4 regions of the Mesorhizobium sp. WSM4849 genome follow, and region 4 is predicted to be linked to each of the others. Evidence: riboswitches for the same ligand, from Rfam matches in the RefSeq annotation. Region 4 holds a riboswitch; each other region holds the start of a gene.
What was found. A riboswitch is a leader RNA that binds a small molecule or an ion and turns the genes downstream of it on or off. The one in region 4 is predicted to bind cobalamin.
Positions count from the first base shown of each region.

Region 1: another riboswitch for cobalamin. It lies ahead of AC0L3L_RS04795 (DUF1636 family protein); the one in region 4 lies ahead of AC0L3L_RS08510 (aromatic ring-hydroxylating oxygenase subunit alpha).
Region 2: another riboswitch for cobalamin. It lies ahead of AC0L3L_RS05005 (CbtB domain-containing protein); the one in region 4 lies ahead of AC0L3L_RS08510 (aromatic ring-hydroxylating oxygenase subunit alpha).
Region 3: another riboswitch for cobalamin. It lies ahead of metE (5-methyltetrahydropteroyltriglutamate--homocysteine S-methyltransferase); the one in region 4 lies ahead of AC0L3L_RS08510 (aromatic ring-hydroxylating oxygenase subunit alpha).

Region 1 is NZ_JBVVPW010000003.1:280,838-284,232, forward strand. Features, by position in the region: gene cobW (cobalamin biosynthesis protein CobW) at 1-675, opposite strand, end outside; gene AC0L3L_RS04795 (DUF1636 family protein) at 672-1,106, opposite strand; cobalamin riboswitch at 1,145-1,348, opposite strand; gene AC0L3L_RS04800 (winged helix-turn-helix domain-containing protein) at 1,378-2,577, opposite strand; gene AC0L3L_RS04805 (NADH-quinone oxidoreductase subunit A) at 2,913-3,278, shown strand; gene AC0L3L_RS04810 (NuoB/complex I 20 kDa subunit family protein) at 3,269-3,395, shown strand, end outside.
Region 2 is NZ_JBVVPW010000003.1:321,863-325,257, reverse strand. Features, by position in the region: gene cobO (cob(I)yrinic acid a,c-diamide adenosyltransferase) at 1-159, opposite strand, end outside; gene cobU (bifunctional adenosylcobinamide kinase/adenosylcobinamide-phosphate guanylyltransferase) at 161-658, opposite strand; gene AC0L3L_RS05010 (CbtA family protein) at 681-1,448, opposite strand; gene AC0L3L_RS05005 (CbtB domain-containing protein) at 1,464-1,643, opposite strand; cobalamin riboswitch at 1,681-1,891, opposite strand; gene AC0L3L_RS05000 (acetyltransferase domain-containing protein) at 2,152-3,144, shown strand; gene AC0L3L_RS04995 (methyltransferase family protein) at 3,141-3,395, shown strand, end outside.
Region 3 is NZ_JBVVPW010000025.1:26,695-30,089, reverse strand. Features, by position in the region: gene AC0L3L_RS25215 (adenosine kinase) at 1-863, shown strand, start outside; cobalamin riboswitch at 1,257-1,454, shown strand; gene metE (5-methyltetrahydropteroyltriglutamate--homocysteine S-methyltransferase) at 1,570-3,395, shown strand, end outside.
Region 4 is NZ_JBVVPW010000006.1:154,003-157,397, reverse strand. Features, by position in the region: gene AC0L3L_RS08515 (FAD-binding oxidoreductase) at 1-717, opposite strand, end outside; gene AC0L3L_RS08510 (aromatic ring-hydroxylating oxygenase subunit alpha) at 741-1,988, opposite strand; cobalamin riboswitch at 2,204-2,404, opposite strand; gene AC0L3L_RS08505 (DUF680 domain-containing protein) at 2,926-3,129, shown strand; gene AC0L3L_RS08500 (DUF680 domain-containing protein) at 3,251-3,395, shown strand, end outside.

The DNA.
Region 1 (3,395 bases), on a different contig from region 4:
CAGCACGGACGGATCGACCTTACCCTGCGAGGTCGGCACGATCGTGACGGCGCGCGCGGCGTGCTCGCCGATGATCGCATTGGCCCGGGCCGAGCCGGCGGCGTCCATCAGGTCGCTCTTCGACAATATGATCAGGTCGGCGCAGGCGAGCTGGTCCTCGAACACTTCCTCGACCGGATCGTCATGGTCGAGTGTCTCGTCCTGCGCGCGCTGCGCCTGCAGGGCGTCCATGTCGTTGGCGACGCGGCCTTCAGCCAGCGCCGGTCCGTCGACGACTGCAATGACGCCGTCGACCGTCACCCGGCTCTTGACCGTCGGCCACTGGAAGGCCTGGACCAGCGGCTTGGGCAGAGCCAGCCCAGAGGTTTCGATCAGGATATGGTCGACCCTCGGCGACAGCGACAGGATCTGGTCGAGCGCCGGGACGAAGTCGTCGGCAACGGTGCAGCAGATGCAGCCATTGGCCAACTCGACGATGTTTTCCTCAGGGCAGGTGTCGATGCCGCATCCCTTCAGAATCTCGCCGTCGATGCCGATATCGCCGAACTCGTTGACGATGATGGCCAGCCGCTTGCCGCCGGCGTTTTCGAGCAGGTGGCGGATCAGCGTCGTCTTGCCGGCGCCGAGGAAGCCGGTGACGACGGTGCAGGGCACGCGGGAGACGGAAGTGGTCATATCTGATCCTTCACAAGGTCGAGGGGAGGAATGCGGGCGACGAGGCCGCGTTTCAGGCAATCGGGGCGGCCGCGCCATGGAATGAGGCCGTCCGTCGAGGTGGCGAAGAGCTTTGCACCGGCGACCAGATCGGCGCCGCTTGTCACGGTCAGGTCGCCAAAGACATAGCTCCAGCAGCCGTCGCGCAGGATCGCGGCGCTGAGGCGGCGCTTGCAGTTGCCAAGGCATTCGACGGTGCGGATACGGATATTTTCGCCTGATACAGCGCGGCGCGTGTCTTCGGCCAACAATTCGCCGGCGCGAGGATGGCCGTCGGAGCCGGTCTCGTCACGGCAGGAGGCGCAGACGATCACGGTGACGTCGGCCAGAGCATCATCATCGCCGGACAATACGCCCGCTGTCTCAGCCGAAAAACTGCTGTCGCGTTCCAAATCAGGCTCCTTGCCCGGAAAACCCGCCAGGCGATCGGATTCTTATGTCCTAGACGGCAGGTCTCCTGGCTCGCGGGTCATCGCCTTGGTGCCGCCTTCCCGGGACCGTCCCAGTGGTTATCGGCCTTGGCTCGTCGCCTACAGTTGCGGGGACAGCCGCGGATTTGAAATCGAGATTTCGCACCGCATTCCCTCTTGGCTCCTCCCTTTGCCGAGAGGAGACCGTCTGAACCGGATTTAGGCTTGTGGAGGCAGTCGTGTCAACGCACGTCTACGACGCGGTAATGTCGGCGAGAGCCGAACCCAGATCACCGGCCGGCGTCACCTCGATGCGTTCCAGGCCGAGCCAACCCTGCATCAGCTTCAACTCGTCGAAAAGCTCGGCGGCGGTTTGCGGCGGGGCGCCGGGCTCGGCATAGGCGGCATGGACGCGCAGCACGCCGGCGGGGCGGTCGGCCTTGAGGTCGACGCGCGCCACGATCCTTTCGCCGAGCAGGAACGGCAGCACGTAATAGCCGTATTGGCGCTTTTCGGCGGGGGTGTAGATCTCGATGCGATAGCGGAAGTTGAACAGTCTTTCCGTGCGCGCTCGTTCGAAGACGACCGGATCGAAGGGAGCAAGCAAGGCGCGCGCCTCGATCTTGCGCGGAAAACGGGCGTCCTTATGAAGATAGGCAGGCTTGTCCCAGCCTTCGACGCGAACCGGCAAAAGGTCGCCTGCCTCGACCAGTTCCTCGATGCGGCCCTTGATGTCGGCGGGAGAGAGGCGGAAATAGTCGCGCAGGTCGCCCGCTGTCGCGACGCCGTGGGCGCGGGCGGAGATGCGCAGCAATTCGCGGTGCGCATCCTCCGGGGAGGGCACCGGCAAAGCAAGTACTGCCGGCGGCAGCACGCGCTCCGGCAGATCATAGAGCCGCTCGAAGCCACGACGCGACGCCGTGGTGATACGGCCGGCCCAGAACAGCCATTCGAAAGCGTGCTTGGCATCGCTCCAACCCCACCAGCCGCCGTTTCCCTTCTGGCCTTCGAGGGCGGATGCGGCGACCGGCCCTCGTTCGACGACCTCGCGATAAATGTCTTCAATGTAGGCGGCGCGTTCGCGGCCCCACTTGGCCAGTCCGTTATACATTTCCTCGCCACGTTCGGCCCGCTCCATGCGCCAGCGCATCAGCGGATAGGTTTCGACCGGCAGAAAGGAGGCCTCATGCGCCCAATATTCGAAGACCGAGCGCTTGCGCGTCACGGCGGCGTTGTCGAGCAGGGCAAGCGGGTAGGGGCCAAGCCGCGAATAAAGCGGCATATAGTGGGCACGCACCACCGCGCTGACGGAATCGATCTGCAGCAGGCCGGTCCGGCCAAGCACACGGGCCAGATGGCGGCGATCGGGCGTGCTGTTAGGGCGAGGATCGGCAAACCCCTGTGCGGCAAGCGCGATGCGCCGGGCCATGGCGAGCGAGACCTTTTCCTTCATGCAGACGGCACTCTGTTGGCGTTCGACCAAGGTTGGGGCGAATGATTCCGCGTCATGCTAGCAGGGTTTTGTCGGCATCTATGTCAGGAGAGAAAACTGGAGTAAAAAATGAAGGAAATCAAACAGGAGCGGATCGGACCAGTTTATCCGGATATGCTGCCCAGCACCGGGTTTTGAACAAGGTTTGACTTGCTTCGCCGAAAGCCCTGCGCTAACCCTCGCCGCGTTGCAGCATAGAGCCCCCTAAAACGGTTCAGTGATTAAACTGTCACGCTTCCGCAAGTGGGTCCGGTGCTGTAATCAGAGTGGATTGGCCGCCAACGGAAAGCTGCAGCATGAACGCATTGTTGAGTTCGTACCTGCCCATCGTCCTGTTCATCGGCGTGGCGCTGGTCGTCGGCCTGGCGCTGCTTGCCGCACCCTTCCTGGTGGCCTACCGCAACCCCGATCCGGAAAAGCTTTCCGCCTATGAGTGCGGCTTCAACTCGTTCGACGACGCCCGCATGAAGTTCGACATCCGCTTCTATCTGGTGTCGATCCTGTTCATCATCTTCGATCTGGAGGTGGCCTTCCTGTTTCCGTGGGCAGTGTCTTTCAGCCAGATCGGCATGCTCGGTTTCTGGTCGATGATGGTGTTTTTGGCGGTGCTGACCATCGGCTTTGCCTATGAATGGAAAAAAGGAGCGCTGGAATGGGATTGAGCGACAATTCCGGCACGCTCGTCGCGCCGAAGCCAAAAGGCATTCTCGACCCCAGCACCGGAAAGCCGGTCGGGGCGAATGATCCCTTCTTCCTCGAGATCAACGACGAGCTTGCCG
Region 2 (3,395 bases), on a different contig from region 4:
TTTGCCGGGCCCGGTGTTGACGATCAGCAGCGCCTTCTCGACCGTCTTTCCGGCGACCTCGGCGTCCTGCACCGCCTTGCGCTTGGCCATCTTGGCGCGGTGACGTTCCTCGTCCCTGTCGTTAATCGGCTTGTCTTCGATGTGTTTGTTATCAGCCATGTCATTTCACCTCGAGCGGCAATCCCGCCACCATCAGCAGCACGGTGCCGGCGACTGCCGCGACCTGCTGGTTGAGCCGGCCGGCGGCATCGCGAAACCGGCGAGCCAGCGCATTGTCGGGCACGATGCCCTGGCCAACCTCGTTGGAAACCACGAACCATGGCCCGCGCGGCCGCGACAGCACATCGGCCAGCCCTCGGCATTCGGCCTCAATGTCGCGTTCGGCCAGCATATGGTTGGTCAGCCACAGCGTCAGGCAATCGACGAGGACAGGCCGGCCGTCAGGCAACGCCTCAATCGCGCCGACGAGATCGAGTGGCGCGTCGATGGTCGTCCAACCCTCGCCGCGCCGCGACCGATGCAGCGCGATACGCTCGCGCATCTCGTCGTCATAGGCTTGCGCCGTAGCGATATAGGCCCACGGCGCCGGACAGGCCGTCACCAGTCTTTCGGCATGCGCGCTCTTGCCGGAGCGCGCACCGCCGATGACCAGGGTCAGCTTGCCGCCGGGAGCAGCGCGATCAGGCAAAGCTGTCGCGCAGGCCGGTCGTGCTGCCGGTCAAGCGGCCGCGCACCACGCCGACGACGGCGCCGAGCACCAGCCAGAACACCAGATTGGTCAGTGTCACCGCCACCACGAACTGGTGGTGCAGGGCTTCCGGGATCGGCGATTCAAAACTGTCGGGCTGCGGCGCGCCGACGATATGCGGCGCCACGATCCACGCCACGGCAAGCAGCGCCAGCGGCAGGGATTTGCGAAAGGCGAGCAGCCCAAGACCGGCCGCTGTCGCTACCACAGTTGCCGTCCACCAGATCTGGCGCTGGGCGAGATCGGCAGCCGGCATAGCCGGCAGTTCGGGAGGCAGGCCAAGGTTCGGAGCCAGCGTGAACACAGCAAAGCCGGCAAGGCCCCAGAACAGGCCCTGACGCCAATTGCCGATGCCGCCGGCGAACTCCGAAGCGGCGACCAGGATCAGCGCAAAGCCGATGCCGGTGACGACGTTGGCAACGACGTTGAAGGCGAAGCGCTCGAAACCGTCGGCCGGCGCCCAGCCTTCGTCTTCCGCAGCCGGAGCGGCCGGTTCGGCGCTACTCATGGCATTGGCGTCCGTGGCGTTCGCGGCCGGCGCCGCGGCGTGGTCATGCGTGTGGCCACCGCCGGCCTGCTCGTAGACTTCCGCCTTGAGAATGAGCGGCACGGTGGCGTAGGCCTGCATGCAGGCGAGAACGACGCCAGCCACAAGCCCTGCGATCGCCGCGATGAACACGACGTTGCGAAACAGTGTCATGATGTCGGCCCCTCGTCAGTGGCAGGGAAACGCCATCGAATGGCGATAGTCGTGGGCGGCATTGTGGACCGCATCGATATGCGAGAAGCCGACAAAGCCCATGACGAAAATGCCGAGAAATGCAGCAAGCGCCAGCTGCACGAAGCGCGACTGCGAGGAGACGGAAGCGACGAGCGAGACGGAAGCGGTATTCATGTCTTGTCCTTTCGCCCTCCACCCGAGGGCATAGAAATCAGTTCTCCTGTCGCCGGCAGGTCTCCTGGCTCGCGGATCAGCGCCCTTCCCCACCTTCCCGAAGAAGCTCTTCCCGAAAGAAACTCTTCAGTGGCATATGGAGAGGACTACCGCACACAGTTGCGGGGGCAGCCACGGCATTGGGCAAAGAATCGCCCTTACCGCATTCCCTCTTGGTTCCAAACGGAACCGACGACGGGTGCGACTATAGGCAGAATCGCCGTGCCCGGCAAACCAAATTCCGCCAGCTACCAGCGCGAATGCGCCGTCTCTGGAACCAGCCGGCCGGCGCCACGAGGCCGGAGTGCTGATGCCCGAGGAATATGGCCCGCATCGCTTCTAATGGGTGCGTCAGCGGCATACGGCGCTTTCACCGACGCCCTGAGCATCAACGGGATTTGGCCCTGTCTTCTTTTGTCTGGGGCAACCATGATAGTCGTCTTGCAGTGCTGAATCAGATTGCGAGACCATGAGCATTTCTACGCCGACCGTTCAGGACCGATCCAAGCGCATCATCGCCATCGACGTCGCCCGCGGCGTCGCTTTGCTTGCCATGGCGAGTTACCATTTCACCTGGGATCTCGAATTCTTTGGCTACACCGATCCCGGCCTGACCGCCTTCGGCTGGTGGAAATTCTACGCGCGCTGCATCGCTTCGACCTTTCTGTTCCTGGTCGGCGTCAGCCTGTTCCTCGCCCATGGCAAACTGATCCGCTGGGACGGCTTCTGGAAACGCTTCGCCATGGTCGCCGGGGCGGCGCTCGCCATATCGGCTGCCACGAGGCTTGCCACGCCGGACAGTTTCATCTTTTTCGGTATCCTGCATGAGATCGCGCTCGCCAGCCTGCTCGGCCTGGCGTTCCTGCGGCTGCCGGCGCTGCTGACGCTGGTTATGGCAGCTTTCGTCATAACCGCGCCGCTCTACCTCAGGTCCGAGACCTTTGACCATCCGGCCCTGTGGTGGGTCGGCCTGTCGGCAACCAACCCGCGCTCCAACGATTATGTCCCGCTGTTGCCATGGTTCGGCGCTGTGCTTGCGGGCATCGCGACGGCAAAACTCGCCTCCGCCTCCGGCCTGCTGACGCGGTTGGCAGGCCTGACGCCCGGCAGCTGGACAAATCCGCTGGTCTTTATCGGCCGGCACAGCCTCGCCTTCTATCTGATCCACCAGCCGGTGCTGATCGGCTCGATCTGGCTTTTTTCGCAAGTCATGCCGGCACCGGTCGAGACCAGGCAGGTCACCTTCCTGAAAGAATGCCAGACTTCGTGCGAGCAATCGCGCGACACGGAGTTCTGCTCCAGCTATTGTGTGTGCATGCTCGATACACTCGAGGGCGAGGCCACGCTTGATCAGCTCTACCGCAACGACCAGGCTGCGGAATGGAAGGCACATCTCGACGAGCTCGCCGGCGCCTGCACTGCCAAAGCCGACAGCACTTTGATGGAGGGAGGAGCACAATGACCGACCATCAACAGAAACCTGGGCAACAGAAACCGGGGCAGCCGAAACCGGGGTTTATACCGTGGCCGCCGCTGATCTATGTCGCGGCCATCGCCGTCAGCATCGCGCTTGGCTTGCTCTATCCGCTGCCATGGATCGGCGGCCTTCTGGGCGACATCCTGTTCGCGGCCGGCTGGGTGGCATTGTTCGGCGTCGTCGCACTCTGGTTCACGGCAATCCGCACCATGATCCGGGCAAAGACGACGCTCCAC
Region 3 (3,395 bases), on a different contig from region 4:
AACTGCTCTACAGCCGCATGGGCCCGGCGATCGAAGCCTCCGGCGGCAGCGCCGGCAACACGGCGGCGGGCGTCGCCTCCTTCGGCGGTCGCGCCGCCTTCTTCGGCAAGGTCTCGAACGACCCGCTCGGCGAAATCTATGCCCATGACATCCATGCGCAGGGCGTTGCTTTCGACACCAAGCCGCTCAACGGCGAGCCGCCGACGGCGCGCTCGATGATCTTCGTCACGCCCGATGGCGAGCGCTCGATGAACACCTATCTCGGCGCCTGCATCGAGCTCGGGCCGGAGGACGTCGAAGCAGACAAGGCTTCGGGTGCGGCGGTCACCTATTTCGAAGGCTATCTGTGGGACCCGCCGCGCGCCAAGGAAGCGATCCGGCAGACGGCGAAGCTGGCGCACGCGGCAGGCCGCGAAGTCTCCATGACATTGTCGGATTCGTTCTGCGTCGACCGCTACCGCGACGAATTCCTCGACCTGATGCGTTCGGGCATGGTCGACATCGTCTTTGCCAACAACCACGAGATCAAGTCGCTCTACCAGACATCGTCGTTCGACGAGGCGCTGGCGCAGATCCGCAAGGATTGCAGGGTCGCCGCCGTGACCCGCTCTGAAAAAGGTTCGGTGATCGTGCGCGGCGGCGAAACGGTGGTGATCAAGGCGACCGCCATCAAGGAACTGGTCGACACCACGGGTGCCGGCGATCTCTATGCCGCCGGCTTCCTGCATGGCTACACGCAGGGCCGCGACCTGCAGACCTGCGGCGACCTTGGCTCACTGGCGGCCGGATTGGTGATCCAGCAGATCGGCCCCAGGCCGCGGCAGAATTTGCGCCGCGAGGCCAAGCAGGCGGGGCTGTTGTAGGGCAGCATTTCCGCGAGGTGCTGCCCACCTTGCCGTTGTGCAGGCTGTCCAGACAGGCGCGGGTAAATCGACTGTCGCGTGCCTGCGTGAAGGACGGCGGTTTTTCTCCGAATTTCTGATTGTTGAGGCTTAGGGACGTTGTCGCACTTCGGGCCAGTACTGCCGGCCGATCATGATGGCCAACACGCCCTTTTTGACGAAAGTCGTTTTGAGCCGGGATCGTAGACTGGCAGATTGCCCGAGCGGCCAAGCACAGCCTGCGCAGACCGGCGAGTGGCGCAAATGGCTCAGCTCTACCGCGACCTGCTACTTTGGAAACACGCCGCAGGTGAACGGTTCACATAAACATATAAACATTTCTTTATACCGCATTGACAACAAAGCGGGCTGCTGCGATTGTCTGCGTGTCGTGGTTCTCCGCAAGGCGTTGCCGTAGCGGAGCTAAGAGGGAAGCCGGTGCAATCCGGCGCTGCCCCCGCAACTGTAAGCGGCGAGCCAACCCACCAATGTCACTGGGGCGAACTGCCCCGGGAAGACGGGCAGAGGCTGTGACCCGCGAGCCAGGAGACCTGCCACGGTGAACAACGTCCACGGGCGGGGTGTCTGGTGGCCGCGGCAGCTCGGCGTTCATGCCGGCCTGCTAGCGCCTTCCTTGTCCCCGCCCCAACCATCGGGGTATGGAATGATTGTCTCCCAGCAAGTTCCCATAGCAACGCTTGGCGTGCCGCGTATCGGTCGCCGGCGAGAACTGAAATTCGCGCTCGAAAGCTACTGGTCCGGAAAATCTTCTGCTGCCAACCTTCTGTCGACGGCGAAGGCACTCCGTGCCGCCAGCTGGAGCGAGCAGCACGACCGCGGCGTGTCGAAAATCCCGTCGAACGATTTCTCACTGTATGACCATGTGCTCGACACCGCAGCAATGGTCGGCGCCGTGCCAGCTCGTTACGGCTGGACGGGCGGGGAGGTCCCACTCGACATCTATTTCGCGATGGCGCGCGGGACGCAAGGCGATGCCGCGGGTTGCGGACGCGCCAGTCACGGGCATGCAGGGCAGCGCGTAACCGCGATGGAAATGACCAAATGGTTCGACACGAACTACCACTACATCGTGCCGGAGCTGGGCGACGATCAGACATTCGCCCTCTCGTCGACGAAACCAGTCGATCACTTTCTGGAGGCAAAAGAGCTCGGCATCCATACACGCCCGGTCATCCTTGGACCGGTGACCTTCCTCAAGCTGGCAAAGTCTCCCGACCAGGGCTTCAATCCCATAGCGCTCCTACCGCGCCTGCTGCCCGTCTACGAGCAACTCCTGCGGAGGCTGGAGCTCTCGGGGGCCGACTGGGTGCAGATTGATGAGCCGGCGCTTGTGCTCGACCTTAACCCGAACGAACGAGCTGCCTTCGAATTCACATACGGCCAGCTGTCGAAAGCCGCGCCCAAGTTGAAAATTATGCTGGCGACCTATTTCGGGCCGCTGGGAGACAATCTGGAGACCGCGCTTTCGCTGCGCCTGGCGGGCCTACATCTCGACCTCGTGCGCGCTCCCGAGCAGTTGGAGACGGTTGGTCGGCTCGCACCGAAGGATCTGGTGCTCTCACTTGGCTTGATCGACGGCCGCAACGTCTGGCGCGCGAACCTGGCTGCCATTCTCGACCGCATCAAGCCGATCGTTGCCGGCTGGCCGCTGGATCGCGTCGAGATTGCGCCTTCCTGCTCGATGCTTCATGTGCCGATGGACCTGCGGATGGAGACCGCGCTCGATGTGGACGTCGGTTCGTGGCTGGCATTCGCCGCCCAGAAGAGTGAAGAGCTGCTTGTGCTGGCCCGAGCCTTATCCGAAGGCAGGGAGGCCGTAGCAGGCGCACTGAAAGCTTCTGCCGAGGCGGCCGCGGCGCGCGCAATGTCTGGAAAGGTCCATGATCCGCTCGTCCATGGGCGGGTTATCAGCATTGACGGCGCCATGAAGCAACGAAAGCGCGCATTTGCCAAGCGCTCCAGAGTCCAGGCTGACACGCTCGGCCTGCCGCCGTTCCCGACGACGACGATCGGGTCCTTCCCGCAGACGCCCGATGTGCGCAGGGCGCGCTCCGCTCATGCGAAGGGCCGGCTGAGCTATGTCGATTACCAGGCCTTCCTGAAGAAGGAGACCGAGGCGGCGGTCCGCTGGCAGGAGGAGATCGGGCTGGACGTGCTGGTACATGGCGAGTTCGAACGAAACGACATGGTGCAGCATTTCGGCGAGCAGCTGTCCGGCCTCGCCTTCACCCAGCATGGCTGGGTGCAAAGTTACGGCTCCCGGCTGGTGCGCCCTCCAATCATCTTCGGCGACGTATCGCGGCCCAATCCGATGACGGTTCTCTGGTGGCAATTTGCCCAGTCGCTGACGAAAAAGCCGGTGAAGGGCATGCTCACAGGCCCAGTGACGATTCTTAACTGGTCTTTTGTTCGCGACGACGTACCCCGCGCCGAGGCCTGCCGCCAGATCGCACTCGCCATTCGCGATGAAGTGGCCGACCTTGAAAGAGCTGG
Region 4 (3,395 bases):
CAGCATCTGCCGCACGGCGCGCATGAACGGGTCGGGGCCGCAGCAGAAAATTTCGCGCTCGCGAAAATCGGGCGCCAGCAGCGGCAGCCGTATCGCGTCGATCCGGCCCATATGGCCGAACCAGCCCTCGCGGCTGGACCGCTCCTCGATCATGAAGCCGAGCGTCAGGCCCGGCATGCGGCTGCCGAGCAATTCGAGCTCCTTGCGGAAGATGATCTCCTCGGGCTTTCGCGCGCAGTTGACGAAGCCGACATCTGTCCAGGGCGCGCAATCGTTCAGCCAGCGCAGCATCGACATCATCGGAGTCACGCCGGAGCCGGCCGAAATGAACAGATATCTGGCCGCGGGATGGCTGTGCAGCGAAAAGTTGCCCGACGGCCCATAGGCCTTCACGTGAACACCGGGCTTCAGATTGTCGAACATCCAGCGTGTGCCGAGGCTGCCGGGCTGTGCTTTCACCGTCACCGCGATCGAGAACGGCCGCGACGGCGAGGACGACAGCGTATAGGTCCGCATCAACGGGCCCTCGGTGGTCGGCAGTTCCAGCGTCACGAACTGCCCCGGTCTGTAGCGGAACCAGGTCTGGTTGTCGGAGCGGAAGGTGAAGGTCTTCACGTCAGGCGCCTCGTCACTGACGCCGATGACTTCCAGCACCTGGAGCCTGTCGTTCCAGGGCGCCATCTCGTCGAGATGGCGGTAGAGGCCGAGGTCCGTCATCGTATTCATCCCCTTGGCCTCGCTCAGGCGACGCTGCGCAACGCCGGCCGCCCGCCCTCGGCAAGGCGCGGCCCGATGAAGGAGGCGTACCATTCGACGAACTGGATGACGCCGCCCTCATGCAGTTCCGAATAGGGGCCGGGCTCATAGGCCGGCGACAGGATGCCGAAGGCGTTTTCCTCAACGATGCGGCGGTCCTGGTCGTTGGTCTCGGTCCAGACATGGGTGAGATCGGCGAGGTCGTAGTCGACGCCTTCGACCGCGTCCTTGTGGACAAGCCATTTGGTGGTGACGGCCGTTTCCGTGGCACTGATCGGCAGCACGCGGAAGGTGACCGCATGATCGCCGAGGATATGGTTCCAGGTCGTTGGATAGTGATAGAGCAGCAGCGAGCCGATACCGTCGGTCGAAACGTCGTCGGAGAGGTTCTTCTTCACCGCACGTCTTCCCGTCATCGTGTAGCTAACGGCATCGCGCAGCAGCGGGGCGCGGGTGGCGCGATACTGCCCGGCCGGATCGATGCGGAACTTGCTCGGCAGGCCCGCCGCCTCGCATTTCGCCCAGTGCGCGAGCATCTCCGGATCGCTGTCGGCGCCCTGCACGCCGGTGACGGTCGGCGCTTCCGGGAATGTCTTGCACAGTTCCGGATGGTTGCCGGCGCAATGGTAGCACTCGCGGTTGTTCTCCCAGACGAGCTTCCAGTTGCCCTTCTCGACGATGGTCGATTCGAAGGCGATTTTTGCCTCGCGCAGCCGGTGCGGCAGGAGGTAAGGCTCGATCATGGCGCGCATCGGCGCGAAATCGGCGGGCTCCTTGGCCAGGCAGATGAAGATGTAGCCACTGATGCTTTCGCAAGCCACCGGCTTCAGGCTGAACTGGCTCTTGTCGAAGCCGTCCGCCATCTGCCTCGCGAACAAGAGCCTGCCGTCCAGCTCGTAGGTCCATTGGTGATAGGGGCAGACGAGCTTCGCCGCCGTACCCTTGTCGGCGTTGCAGACGCGGCTGCCGCGATGCCGGCAGGAATTGTGGAAGGCGTTGATCTTGCCTTGCTGGTCGCGGACCAGCACGACCGGATAGTCGCCGATCTGCGCGGTGATGTAGCTGCCCGGCTTCGGCAACTCGCAATCGTGGCCGATGAACAGCCAGTCGCGATACCAGATCAGCTCCATGTCGAGCTTGAAGAAATCGGGATCGGTGTAGAAGGGCTGCTCGAGCGAGTAGCCTTCCCTGCGGCCGTGCAAGAGCCTCAGCATGTCGTTGCGCGCATCCATGTCCTGTCCTCATAGCCGTCGCATCGGCCCGAAATCGGAATCGATTTCGGAAAGCACGATGCGCAATTCAAAGTCTTGGAGCGTACGTTGTGCGTCCAAATGGACGCATGTCGCTCCAAAGACTGAACTGGTGGTGATGGAGGGAGGATCGGCCGCAAGCCGGCGACAGGGCCGGGCATGCACTATCCACCTCTTGACCGCCCACCGCGATCAGTCGAGTCTAGAAATCTCGGGCTGGTTTCCGGGCTCTGGAGTGTCCTTGCGGACCATCGCGACACCTTCCCAGGCTTGGGCCCAGTGGTCTCCCGTTGCGACTTGAACTCCACCACCGTTGCGGGGGCAGCGCCGGGTTCTGACCGGCTTCCCAATTCTCCGCTTCGTCGTCACCAAGCGGCACCTGAGATGGCGTGATCTAATCATGACGGCCGGCTGACTGTCCGCATGAAAGCGACATCGTATCCATGCGGCGCGACACTGCCGGCGAAACCTGTGGGCCGGGATTTGAGGAAGGTGAAATTTGCGCCTGCTGCGAGCGCTGCCGGTTCTGAAAGCGTGCCGGATTGACCATTGCAGGGCGCCGAAATGGTTAACGATTCAACAACAACTCAGCACCGGCTTTTTAAGCCGCTTCTAAAATCGAACCGAACGGTTCGTTTCTGTTGACAATGCGTGCATGACGCTGTGAACGCAGGTCCGGCAATCCGTCAAATGGTCGATTAGCCTCTTTGACTTAAATCTTTGAAAACAAAACAGAAAGCAATGACGAGAGAAGCCTCTGGTACAATTTCAAGGTGTAGATTCTTGGTCCACACGGAACAACTTCGTGATTGGAATCTGCCGGATGGCCTTCCCACATCGGGGCTGTCCGGACGACGCGAATTCCTCCCAAGACACGCCGCTAGACGGACGGAAAACTAAAGATACTGGAGTTCCAAAAATGAAAAAGATTGCTCTTATTGCCGTCGCCGTTCTGGCCATCACCGGCAGCGCCTTTGCTGGCAGCGATCATTATGGGTCCAACGGCGCCAATCAGCCGACCGCCTCGGTCGACAGTTCGTATACGGCTTCCATTCAGAAGTCGGCTCACGCTGAAAAGCCCGTCGACCAGGGCGCCGACCGCAACCTTTTCGGCAACAATTAACAGCTGATCCCAGACCATGATCCCGAAGTGGAAACCGGTTTTCGTAAAAGATCATGGTCAAACAACAAGACAAAGCGGCCAGTCCGCCGCTCGGGATCTGAAAAATTCAGGAGTACTAGAAATGAAGAAGATCATTCTTGCCACCGTCGCCATCCTGGCTGTCTCCGGCAGCGCTTTTGCCGGCAGCGACAACTTTGGATCGAACGGCGCCAACCAGCCGGCCGCTGCGGTCGACAACGGCTCGTACACAGCTTCGATTCAGAATT